Linked DNA regions of Dongshaea marina. The protein of the gene in region 2 interacts with the protein of the main gene of each other region in a pairwise test. Links are inferred from orthologs where the notes say so. Each region holds a gene or a part of one and is shown on either strand. Other genes may lie near its edges. The genes, in order: DB847_RS00090 and topA.

Region 1 (5,559 bases), 3.6 Mb from region 2 along the record:
TAGTGTTCAAGACTTAGCTGAGGCTTTTGATGCAGATCGAACAGCTCGCAGCATCCCCCATTGATCTGCTTTTGAATTGCCTGAGCAATTTTCAGGGTCTGCCCGTTATGGCTGCTATATAGAAGCGCAACTTTTGACATGGATATCCTCAACTTTTCCAAAATGCAGGTGAAAACAGCACCAATAGGGTAAAGATCTCTAAACGGCCAAATAACATGGCCAGAATTAATACCCACTTGGCTGTTGCTGTGGTCGCCCCGAAATGCACTGCGACCTCACCCAAACCAGGACCTAAGTTATTGAGGGTCGCCGCCACCGCCGAGAAGGCCGAAAGCTCATTCATGCCCGTCCCGATGAGCGCCAGCATACACAAGACAAAGATTAAAGCATAGGCGGAGAAGAACCCCCATACCGCATCTATGACCCGATCCGGAAGCGCCCGGTTGCCGAGCTTTATCTTATAGATGGCTCTGGGATGGATGAGGCGCTTGATTTCACGCATTCCCTGGTAGTTAAGCAGTAGTACCCGGATGACCTTCAGTCCACCTCCGGTTGAGCCGGCACAACCGCCTATAAAGGAGGAAAAAAGAAGAAGCACAGGCAGGAACAACGGCCAGTTGGAAAAACTGGTGGTACTGAAACCCGCAGTGGTTGAGATGGAGACCGCCTGGAACAGGGCCTGGTTTAACGCTTCTTCTGCACTGCTATAGCTGTGATACTCCAGTAGCATCACGAAGCAGATCAGGGTCAATACCAGCTGAATCAACAAAAAGGCCCTGAGTTCAGGATCTTTCCAGTACGCGCTTAGCCGAACCCGTCGGTGGCTAAATACCGCAAAATGCAGGGTAAAGTTCATACCGGAGATCAGCAAGAACACCACAGTGATGAGATTGATCACCGGGCTATTGAAGTAGCCGATGCTGGCATCATGGGTTGAGAATCCACCAATCGCCACCGTAGAAAAGGAGTGGCAGATCGCATCAAATACCGACATCCCTGCCAGCCAGAAAGCGAGAGCGCAGCAGATAGTCAGAACCAGGTAGATGATCCACAGCGCCTTGGCTGTCTCGGCTATTCGTGGCGTCATCTTATTATCCTTCACCGGCCCCGGGGTTTCAGCCCGGTAGAGCTGCATGCCACCAACCCCCAGAATTGGGAGCACGGCAACCGCCAGCACTATGATCCCCATCCCCCCAGCCACTGCAGCATCTGTCGATAAAAGAGAATGGCCTTGGGAAGAGAGTCCAGACCAGTAATCACGGTCGCCCCCGTGGTGGTCAATCCAGAGAATGATTCGAAAAAGGCCTCGGAAACACTCAAGTCTGGCTGTTTGGAGAGCAGAAACGGCAAGGCCCCCACACTCCCAAGGACGATCCAGAACAGCACCACGATAAGAAAGCCCTCTTTGGCCCTGAGTTCCTCCCTGTACTCCCGATTAGGCAACCAGAGTGCAGCCCCCAGGCAGAGGCTGATAACAAATGAATCAAAGAAGTAAACACCGGCACCATCACGGTAGATGACAGCTATCACCACCGGGAACAGCAGGGTCACACTGAAGATAGCAACCAGCGAGCCAACGATTCGAATAATCGTCCTGATATGCATGACGAGTCCTTGTTCCTTTACTAAGTGTTCAACCGCTCGATCATCGCTTGCCCTCGAGAGATATCAGTGAGGGCCTGAATCACGGCATCAGTGTCTCGGGCAGGCAGCTCAATCCGGAGTGTAGCCGCCTGGGCGTAATCCCTGGATAGCACCCTCCCCTGATGACTATGCAGCAGGCGCTCAACTGCAGAAACCAACTCATAGCCACATTCAATCTTCACCTGACAGGTATAGGGCTTAAACTGAGTCTGTAGTTGCAGCAGAGCACTTGCGATCCCCCCACCATAGGCACGAACCAGACCTCCGGTTCCAAGCTTGATTCCACCTGAGTAGCGGACGACCACAGCACACAGCTCACCTAAACCGGAGCCCTGTAACTGAGCCAGTATCGGCTTACCCGCGGTTCCGGACGGTTCACCGTCATCGCTAAAACCAAGCACCTGAGAATCATCCGGGCTTCCGGCGATATAAGCCCAGCAGTGATGCCTCGCCTTGGGGTGCTGCTCCCTTATCTCCGCAATAAAGGCTCTGGCCTCAGCAATGGTTGCGACATGTTGAATATAGGATATAAACACACTCTTCTTTATCGTTTCTTCGCAGCTTACCCGCTCCAATGGAACGCGATAGCCCGCCTGCTGTTCACTCATGTTCGCGTCAGAACCTCTACACCTTCTTGGCCAGCAACGATAACATCCCCGGTACGTAACGCACCATATCCCCTGAGCTCATCGATACGACTCCAGTTTATGCAGCCACTCAGAGCGCTCTGTTTTAATCTTTGCAGCAGGGGTGGATTGAAATAGATCGCAAGATTCATAAATAGCACCTGATCCGGCTCGATGAGGCGGGTACAGCGGATAAATGGGTGTGACTCGGGAGCCGGAAGCAGAGTTCCCCGCTCATCCTGCAGCAAGCCTCCCACATCATGGGCCTGGATCCCGATATGATGCCCCACACTCAGAGGGAAAAAATGTTGAATCAGCTCAGGGATAAGCTCCGAGGACACCAGGGTCACCAGCTTCTGCTCCAGTAACAGATCGAGTAGCAATTGCTCAGCTTTCTTTTGCAACTCGGTAAAGCGGGTGCCACAACGAATATCACTCAGCAGCAGCTGATGAGCTTTTTCCAGCTCAAGCAACAACTCAGAATACTCCTGATCTCTAATGCCATAGCTACGACAGCTTTCACTGATATAGCCCCGGTAACGGACCGCTCCATCGGCTACACAGCTGGTAACCGGAAGGATCACACTATGCTGATAGGCCCTCTGACGCAGATAGGCGCAGCGGTCATTAATGGCGATGGAAGGCATGAAGGGTAACTCCATCTCCTGCTGGCCAACCGCCTTGAGATAGTCGAGATACAAGGAGAACTCACTATGCTGGCGGGCTAACCCCTGAGATATCGCCTGTTGCCCCTGCTCAGCCAGACGAGAGGCCTGACGCAGGCAGCTAATCTCATAAGCTGTCTTGTTCGCCCTGTGATAATGAAAGAAGTTGATGACCGTATCCAGGTTCTTGTGCACAAAACCGAGCAGGTCTGCGACCTCAAGATGCTCTCCAACATAAACCCACTCGTTTCGATTTGCAGGAAGATAACCATTGACATGCTGCGGCTCACGAAGGCGCTCTATCTCAAAAAACTGTGACAACTCATCCTCTCCGAGGGCCTGGTAAGCCTCTGAAAACTCCCGGGGCTGGTAAAGAATGAGTTTGGGGCGCTTGGAGCCGTCAAGTAACAGCCAGCAGTGAGGCCGGTCTGGTAGGTAGATCCAGGATTTAAAGTGTGGATTGATCGCAAATGGATAACGCTGATCATCCATAAAGAAGCGTTGAGGCTGACCCGAGTGAATCGCTATCCCGGAAAAATCCTGCTGCTCAAGCAGAGAGTTTACCCTGTTCAGCATCACCTTCAGATGATGACGATATTGACTATCCAGCTCCATTTCGGCTCTCCCGTGGAGATATTGTCTGTGAGCCAGAGCTCTCTCCAGATAAAGCAATGACTCATATGTGACCTTATTTTATGATCGACAACTTTTCCAATTCCCGCAAAGCTACAGATATATTCACCACTCTCCCGGATAAAGAGTTGCTAGTTTTTTGTTCGATTTTTATCACCCAAGTTAAAAGCTTAGCGAAGCGGTTAACAGTGGGACCTCTATGACTATACTTATCACAAGTTATGCTGATGATGCTTGCAATTTGGCTTCAGTACAGGTTCAATTTGCGCCACCATAGCTATCGTTTAACTTTTTTTGGACTCATATGGTTAAATCAAAACAGCTTCTCGTCGTCGATGACGATCAGGAGATCCGTCAACTCCTAGAAGAATATCTGCAGCGTGCAGAGTTTGATGTGTTGACGGCGGCCAATGGGGTCGAAATGCATCAACTGCTGGAGAATAATCAACCGGACCTGATTATTCTCGATATTATGATGCCGGGAGATGATGGCTTTACCCTGTGTAAACAGATCAGAACCCGCTCAGAAGTCCCCATCATTATGCTCACCGCAGCCTCTGACGAAGCCGATAAGATCATCGGCCTGGAGCTGGGTGCTGATGATTATATTGCAAAGCCCTTCAGTCCCAGGGAGCTACTGGCCCGAATCAAAGCCCTGTTGCGGCGTGCTCAGTTCCAAACTCCCCAAGAAGAAATCCCAGAAAAAACCCATCGCTATCATCATTTTGCCGGCTGGACCCTCGATGGTCTGACTCACCACCTTAGCCACGAAGATGGAACGGTTCAGGATCTCTCCGGAAGCGACTTTACCCTGCTGCAACTCTTTCTTCTGAACCCGGGCGCAGTACTGGATCGCGATACCATCAGTGATGCAACCCGGGGCCGGGAAAGTCTGCCCATGGAGCGCGGCATCGATGTTCAGATCAGCCGTTTACGCCAGAAACTACGCGACAGCGGAAAGAATCCTCATATCATCAAAACCATCCGTGGCAATGGCTATATGCTGATTGCGGAGGTTTCTCATCAGGATTAAAGACCTGCTGGAGCAACTGTCTCCGCGCTCTTTGCTATCGAGAATGCTACTTCTGTTACTGCTGGCAATTGTGATCTCACAAAGTATTGTCAGCAGTATATGGATGGGGCAGATCCGCCAGCGAGAGATGGAAGGTGTGGTCAGTGCCGGAAGAAACCTGGCACTATCCGCAGCTTCCACCGTGAACTATTTCAAGTCGCTGCCCCTGCAGTATCGGAACATCGCCCTGGATCAACTCAGAGACATGGGGGGAGCGCGGTTTTTCGTCTCTTTAAATGAAGAGAAGATCAATATCAATCCAGCCAAGCAGGATAGCTATCGCAACCTGGTGATCCATGAGGTTTATCAGGTACTCGGGGAAAAACTCGGAACCGACATGAAGATCAGGGTGAACTTTTCGCGACCCGAAGATCTGCATGTTTTCAACAACCACACCCTGCTCAGTGATCTGCCTCCCTCCTGGGCGCACTACACCCTAACCCTGGATCCCCTGAACCCTCCGGTACTGGTGACCCAGATAGAGATTGCAAAAAATGAGTGGTTGTATCTTGCCGCATTGATGCCGGCTCCCTATATGACAATGCAGGGCAATCTGCTGCCCAATGATCAGGTGAAGTTCATCATCCTGATGACCATCTTCCTGTTCCTGTTTACCTTTGTTCTGGTCCGCAAGCAGACCCGGCCACTGCGCAGGCTCGCCAGAGCCGCCAGGGCTTTGGGCAAAAATATTGACCAGCCTCCCCTGCGTGAGGAAGGGGCCAATGAGATCGTCGCGGCCACTCGAGCCTTCAACCTGATGCAAAGGCGGCTTCAACGTTTCATTGATGACAGAGAACGGTTATTCCGCTCAATCTCCCATGATCTGAAGACACCAATCACCCGTCTGAGATTACGCGCCGAACTTCTGGACGACGAAAGCCAGACCGAGAAGTTTGAAAAAGATCTCGATGAGCTGGAG
Region 2 (7,343 bases):
AGGTTTTTATGTGTTAGAGGCAGGATGCCGAACTACGTAGCTCTGTGGATGGACTCACAGCGCGGAGTGAGATTTTGCCTACTTTTGACGATACAAAAGTAGGGCGCAGTCGGGCGCCCCCAACATCTGTGCCACAGGCACAAAAAGCTGACCGCAGGTTAAATGATGAAGGTTCGCTTTGTACCAATAACAAACCTTATATATCCTGCGGATGACTGTTTGCCACTAGCTGCCGACTGCCGGTCTCGCCGGGGCCGATTTGTTAGCCCTCTCCCTTCCACTTATCGAACTTGGATTGCAGGTTGAGCCAGAGCTCAGGGGTTGTGCCCAGGGACTTAGCCAACCTCACGGCTATCTGTGGAGTGACTGGCTGCTCACCCGCCAAAACGCGCTTTAACGTCTCCAACGAAATTCCGGAGACTTTAGAGAGCTTGCCTTCGGTCATCCCGACCGAGCCTATGTACTCCTCTGTGAGCTTTTTTCCCGGAGTCACAGGCTTGGCTTGCTGGTGAGTCAGTGCCTTATCCTTCTTTACCTCCTCCTCTATCTGCTCCATGGTGTGATTCAAACGCTCTGAGCTCTCCTTTGACCAAGAGGAGTTTTTCATCGTATCAAGGCTCATCTTACAACCTCCTCGGCAGGCCTGAGATCATCTGCCATCAAGCTCTAACGCATTAACCCTTAGCACAGGTTGCATAGTTCTGTGGTGTGCAGTAGGTCATAGGGATGTTGATCACTTTTTGATAATCCTGACCCCTGACGATTTTATACAGGGTAAAAAGAGCTTGCCGCCCCATCTCGAAGGGATTTTGCCCAATGTTTCCATGGGCGAGCCGCTCCTTTAGATATTCAAGCTGTATCTCGGCCGAATCTGCGATGATCAGGATGAGCTTTTTTTGCTCAAGCTCCGCTTTGTGGGGCTCAATCAGCTCACGGTAACCCTCCACAAACTGAACCCAGCCACCAACAGCAACGAATGCATCGATATCTTTATCCCTGTATGTCCGCAAGACCGCTTTTAACTCCTTGAACGCGCGCTCAAACTGCCCGTAGTTATACAAGGGTTCACTAAACTCATACCACCCATTTTGCCCCCGAAGAGGCTCTCCCGGTGGATGATGATAGCTATGGCCAGAGAGCGCGGAGCGTACCCCCATCACCCTAAGATTCAGATTCGGAGAATCAGGCCGCCCACTTTGGATCACCAGGGTTCCTCCCTGGGGCCTGTACTGCTTGAGCTGCTCCCCCAGAGCGCGCCCGATCTCAACATCATCGGTTCCCACATAGGCAAGGCGCAGCTTTTGGTTCTTGCTGAGTGATTCAGGAGAAAAGTCTGCATCATAGGTGATCACAGGGATCCCCCGGGAAATCGCTTTTTGGATGCTGTGTGTTGCAAGATACTCTGATTGAGAGATAGCCACCGCGATACCATCAACGCCCTCATCAATCAGATCCGAAATGATCTTATCCTGACGCCTGACATCGATATTAGAGCTACCGCGAAAAATACACTCAACATCGGCAAGCTCCGCCGCTGCAGCCATACACCCCTGACCACTGGCGATGAAAAACGGGTTATCGACCTGCTTGGGAACCATGGCAAATCTCAGCTCTGAAGCTCCGAGAACCGAAGATAAGCTAAGAACAAGGCTGCATAGCAGGAGGGGGTAAATAACCGGCATCATCACATGTCCTATAAACCCGGGAGTCCTGAGTCAAGTATAGGTGGCAGCGGCCGAGTGGGAAATTGAGAGCCTGGTCGTGGTGGTAGCAACTCCCGGGTGAGAAGACAGCGGGGTGATCGTCTGCGACGGCAAGGCACAAAAAAGGCCGCAACGCGGCCTTTTAATCTATCCAGTGTAAAGTTTAAGCTGATGCCTTGGTGCGGCGACTCTTCTTCTGCTCAGGGATCCACAAGCCATCCCGGTAATGAGCCGTCCAGCCGGTGGCCTTGCCATCAACTTCACTCATCACATACTGCTCTTTGTTCTTACGGCTAAAGCGAACCATCACCTTGTTACCATCGGGATCCTGAGCCGGGGCCTCGGTCAGATAGATAAACTTGGCCGGCAAGCGATCTTTAAAGCGAACCAGCTCCTCCACCAGAGGTGCCCGGGTTTCACGGGACTTAGGGAAGGTACTAGCCGCTAAAAATAGCCCGGCCGCGCCATCACGTAGCACAAAATAGGCATCAGACTTGCTGCAGGTGAGCTCTGGGAGATGAACCGGATCTTCCCGTGGCGGTGCAATCTCACCGCTTTTGAGGATCTTACGGGTGTTCTTACACTCCTCATTGGTACAGCCCATATAGGCACCAAAACGCCCTGTCTTGAGCTTCATGTCCTGACCACAGCGATCACATTCGATGATCGGGCCATCATAACCCTTGAGCTTAAACTGCCCCTGCTCTATCTCATAGCCATCACAGTCCGGGTTGCGGCCACAGACGTGCAGTTTACGCTGCTCATCGATGAGGTAGCTATCCATCGCGGTCTGGCACTTAGGACAGCGGTGCATTGCCCGCAAGGCTTCAACCTCGCGCTCGGCATCATCGGCGGTCACCGACTCAAACTCGTCGCTGGACACCAGATCGATGGTCTGCTTACAGCGCTCCTTCGGTGGCAGAGCATAGCCGGTACAACTCAGGAACACCCCTGTCGTTGCGGTGCGGATCCCCATCTTACGGCCACAGGCCGGACAATCCACATCAATGGAAACCATCTGATTTTCGCGCATTCCCCCTTCACTACTTGGTGCAGAGGCCTCCTCAAGCTCCTTGGAAAACTCACCGTAGAAGGCATCCAGGGTATCGGTCCAGACTCGCTCACCGTGAGCCACATCATCGAGCTTGTTCTCCATCTGAGCGGTGAAATCATAGTTCATCAGCTCTTCGAAGTTCTCGATCAGGCGATCGGTGACGATTTCACCCATCTTCTCGGCAAAGAAGCGACGCTTCTCAACTCGCACATAGCCGCGGTCCTGAATGGTAGAGATGATGGATGCATAGGTGGATGGGCGACCAATCCCCTTCTTTTCCAGCTCACGTACCAGGGAGGCTTCATTAAAGCGTGCCGGTGGCTTAGTGAAGTGCTGAGCCGGATCAAGCTTATCCAGGGTCAGGGCTTCGCCCTCCTGAATATTCGGCAGCGCCGTATCCTCTTCCCCTTTCTTGCGAGCGGCAGGTTGAACCCGGGTCCAACCATCAAAACGCATAATTCGTCCCTTGACCCGTAGTTCAATATCTCCAGCTTCAACGGTCAGGGTGGTCGAATCATAGAGAGCATCAACCATCTGACAAGCCACAAACTGGCGCCAGATCAGCTCATAAAGCTTGAGGGCATCGACTTCCATTCCCTGCAGCTCTTTGCCGGGCAGCGTCTTCACATTCGAGGGACGAATCGCCTCGTGCGCTTCCTGGGCATTCTCTTTAGAGCCATAACGCTTAGGATCCTCAGGCAGGTAATTATCACCAAACTCCCCCTGAATATAGTCACGAACCGACTCAACCGCTTCCTGGCTCAGGTTGGTCGAATCGGTACGCATATAGGTGATGTAACCCGCTTCATAGAGGCGCTGTGCCAACATCATGGTGCGCTTAACCCCAAATCCAAGGCGGGTACTCGCCGCCTGTTGCAGGGTCGAGGTGATAAAGGGTGCAGATGGGCGGCTCTTGGTCGGGCGATCTTCGCGCTTTTTCAGCCGATAGCTTGCCTGATTGAGCAGGGCGATCGCAGCATCGGTTTGTGCCTTATTAACCGGGCGAAACTCCTTACCAGACTCGCGTACCACCTGAACCGTCAACGCCTGCTGCTTGCTGCCCTTGAGCTTGGCAAACAGATCCCAGTATTCCTGGGGTTCAAACGCCTTGATCTCCCGCTCACGCTCCACCACCAGGCGGACCGCAACCGATTGAACTCGCCCGGCAGACAGGCCTCGGGCCACTTTTTTCCACAGCAGTGGCGAAACCATATAGCCCACCACGCGATCCATGAAGCGACGCGCCTGCTGAGCATTGACCCTGTCCATATTCAGATCGGCCGGATGAGAGAAGGCCTCGGTGATCGCCGACTTGGTGATCTCGTTAAACACCACCCTGTGATAGGTGTGCTCATCGGACCCAATGATCTCCCGCAAGTGCCAGGCAATCGCCTCTCCCTCGCGGTCCAAATCCGTTGCCAGGTAGATGGTGTCACACTTATCAGCCAGACTACGCAGTTCATTGACGACCTTCTCTTTGCCTGGCAAGACCTCGTAGCGTGCCGCCCAGTTGTGCTCCGGATCGATGCCCATTCGAGTGACCAACGCCTGCTTCTCTTTTGCTTTTTTCTGCGCCAGTTTCTCTTCGGGGCTCAGCCCCTTTGTCGTGGTGCGAGGAGCAGCCTTTTTCTTCGCCGCCGCGCTACCACTGGTCGGAAGATCGCGGATATGTCCAACACTGGACTTCACCACATAATCCTTCCCGAGATACTTATTAATAGTCTTTGCCTTTGCAGGCGACTCCACTATTACCAAAGATTTTGCCATAGAATGCCAACCAAATTTTACTGATGCCGCGATGCGCATCCCGCCTGCCACCAGGCAGACTCAAAGACTCAAAGGTGGGGGGTATAAGGTATATCAGGTAAAAATGCAAACTTATTTAGTTTTTACCACCCACAACCAAAATCAAATTAACCGCCTTCGCCCTGCTGCAACTTCAACGCGGATCGCAGAATAACCTGTCCTGCGATCCTAGGCTCCTGAACACAAGTAGAGTTCAGGTCTTGGGCTGCGTCAATTAACGCAACCAGGAAAATGGGCTCGAAGTAGCCAAACGAGCCACTGCCCGCTCAATCCCGAGGCTCACCGAGTGGCTCAATTTGTCAGCCAACCGTTTGCGTACCACGTAACGAACGCCAACCAAGGTTCGATCCGGATGCTGGCTCAGAAGATACTCATCACTGGTCTGGATGGTATCGATAAGGCCGAGCTTCAGGGCCTGACGGCCAAACCAGTACTCACCGGTCGCCACCTTGGAGAGCTCAAGTTCGGGTCTATGTTCACCCACAAAGTCCTTAAACAGGCCATGAATCGCCTCCAGATCTTCGCGAAACTTGGCTCGTCCCTTGTCACTGTTTTCCCCAAACATGGTCAGGGTACGTTTAAACTCGCCGGCGGTATGCTGCTCAAAATCGATATCGTTACGCTTGAGTAGGCGGTTGAAGTTCGGCAGCTGAGCAATCACTCCAATCGAGCCAATAATCGCAAAGGGGGCGGCCAGGATCTTCTCGGCCACACAGGCCATCATGTAACCACCACTGGCTGCGACCTTATCCACGCTCACGGTGAGCGGGATATGCCGATCGCGGATCCGTTGCAGCTGAGATGCAGCCAAGCCATAACCATGGACCACACCACCACCGCTCTCCAGGCGAACCAGGACTTCATCCTTGCTGGAGGCGATTGCCAGCACAGCGCTCACCTCTTCGCGCAGGGAGCGAACCTCTTTGGCATCAATGCTGCCCTTAAAGTCCAGTACGAACAGCCGGGATTTCTGGTTGCGCTCACTGCCCTCATCCTGCTGCTTGAGCGCCTGCTTGCGCTCTTTGGCCGCTTTTTTCTGGGCTTTTTTACGCTTTTTCTCGACCAGCTTCTGCTCTTCGCCGGAGAGTAGTTCAGACTGCAGCCGATGCTGAGTCTCATCAAGCTGCTCCGACAAGTTGGAGATCTCAAGCTCACCCTTGCGCTGCTTTTGGCGCATCACCAACATCAGGATCACCGCCACCAAAACTATGATCGCGATGACCCAGGTGGCCGTTTTGGCCAAAAATAATCCGTATTGAAGCAAAAAGTCCAAGCCGTGCTCCTTTATTTATCCAATTAGATCAAAAGTGCCACTTTAGTGGCATCAGCTGCGATTAATCAGCCGACTCGCCCTGAGGAAGCAGTTGATAACTCACCTGCTGCTTTGAAACCATTTTCCGGCATTGGTTGCAGAAAAAGTCTACGGCCCCACAAGCCTTGAGGCGCTCCAAAGGTTGCTGACACTCGGGACAGTTGGTCTGAAGCAAAAAGGCCTGGCCACAATGCTGACAGCTCGGGGTCTCGGAGCGAATTCCGATCCCCGGATGTTGGCAGGCAGGACAAGTCAGTTGAAAAGCCATCGCTTATTATCTCTTTTTCATATGCTTAAGCAGGCGCTTGCGCTTGCGAACCTGGCTAAGAGTCAGTTTTTCACTCTTACCCTCATAAGGGTTGCTCCCTTCCTGGAACTCGATATGGATAGGAGTCCCCATGATCTTGAGGCTACGCCGATAGTAGTTGATGAGATAGCGCTTATAACTATCGGGCAGATCACGCAGCTGATTCCCATGAATCACGATGCGCGGCGGGTTCTGTCCACCGGCGTGGGCATATTTGAGCTTGATCCGGCGACCTCGTACCATGGGTGGCTGATGCTCATCCTGGGCCATCTGCATGATCCGGGTTACCAGAGCGGTACTCAATTTACGAGTCGCACTCTCGAAGGCCTCGGTCACCGACTCGAACAGGTGGCCGACACCACTGCCGTGCAGCGCCGAGATGAAGTGCAGCCGGGCAAAGTCGATAAAGCCAAGACGCCGATCCAGCTCGCGCTTGATATCATCACGCACATCCGTATCCAGGCCATCCCACTTGTTCACCGCCAGCACGATGGAGCGACCCGAGTTCAGAATAAAGCCCAGCAGGCTGAGATCCTGATCGGAGATCCCCTCACGGGCATCGATCACCAGCAGCACCACGTGCGCATCCTCAATGGCTCGCAGGGTCTTGATCACAGAGAACTTCTCGACCGCCTCATTGACCCGCTTGCGACGCCGCACCCCGGCGGTATCAATAATGGTGTAGGGCTGACCGTCTCGCTCAAATGGGATGTAGACAGAGTCACGGGTGGTACCCGGCATGTCGTAAACCACCACCCGATCTTCACCCAGGATCCGGTTGGTCAGGGTTGATTTACCCACATTGGGGCGACCGACAATCGCCAGCTTGATGTTACGGATCTCCTCCTCTTCGGGCTCATCCACCTCATCACTCGCATCCAGATCCGGCTCTTCAGGCCAGGCCCACTCATCAACCTCAGGCTCCTCCTCCGGATCGATGCACAGACCCAGCTGCTCAAAATGAGGGCGCAGGGAGTGCTCCAGCAGGGAGGTCACGCCACGTCCATGAGCTGCCGCAATCTGGTAGATCTCACCGAGTGCCAATGCATAGAACTCGGCAACCGCACTATCGGCGTCGATGCCATCTGTCTTGTTGGCGACCAAAAATACCTTCTTCTGCTCTTTACGCAGATGCTCGGCAATCGCCTGATCGGCCGCGGT

The links.
Region 1: the proteins of topA (region 2) and DB847_RS00090 interact in binary tests that used the Escherichia coli proteins (3 or more experiments, as listed by UniProt). The link is inferred for Dongshaea marina from one-to-one orthologs.

Annotation. Positions count from the first base shown.
Region 1 is NZ_CP028897.1:16,772-22,330, reverse strand. Bases 440-3,438 are described here. They hold DB847_RS00090 (YigZ family protein), read right to left. Parts: upstream 2,253-3,438; coding sequence 1,626-2,252; downstream 440-1,625. Other genes in these bases: pepQ (Xaa-Pro dipeptidase), read right to left, coding at 2,249-3,438. Also shown: more of pepQ, read right to left, coding at 3,439-3,550; DB847_RS00080 (response regulator), read left to right, coding at 3,873-4,601; DB847_RS00075 (ATP-binding protein), read left to right, coding at 4,645-5,559.
Region 2 is NZ_CP028897.1:3,568,127-3,575,469, forward strand. The notes cover bases 1,667-4,863. They hold topA (type I DNA topoisomerase), read right to left. Parts: upstream 4,525-4,863; coding sequence 1,867-4,524; downstream 1,667-1,866. Other genes in these bases: DB847_RS16710 (substrate-binding domain-containing protein), read right to left, coding at 1,667-1,685; sohB (protease SohB), read right to left, coding at 4,778-4,863. Also shown: DB847_RS16705 (HigA family addiction module antitoxin), read right to left, coding at 263-622; more of DB847_RS16710, read right to left, coding at 675-1,666; more of sohB, read right to left, coding at 4,864-5,836; DB847_RS16725 (zinc ribbon domain-containing protein), read right to left, coding at 5,898-6,143; ribosome biogenesis GTPase Der, read right to left, coding at 6,150-7,343. UniProt on the Escherichia coli protein: Releases the supercoiling and torsional tension of DNA, which is introduced during the DNA replication and transcription, by transiently cleaving and rejoining one strand of the DNA duplex.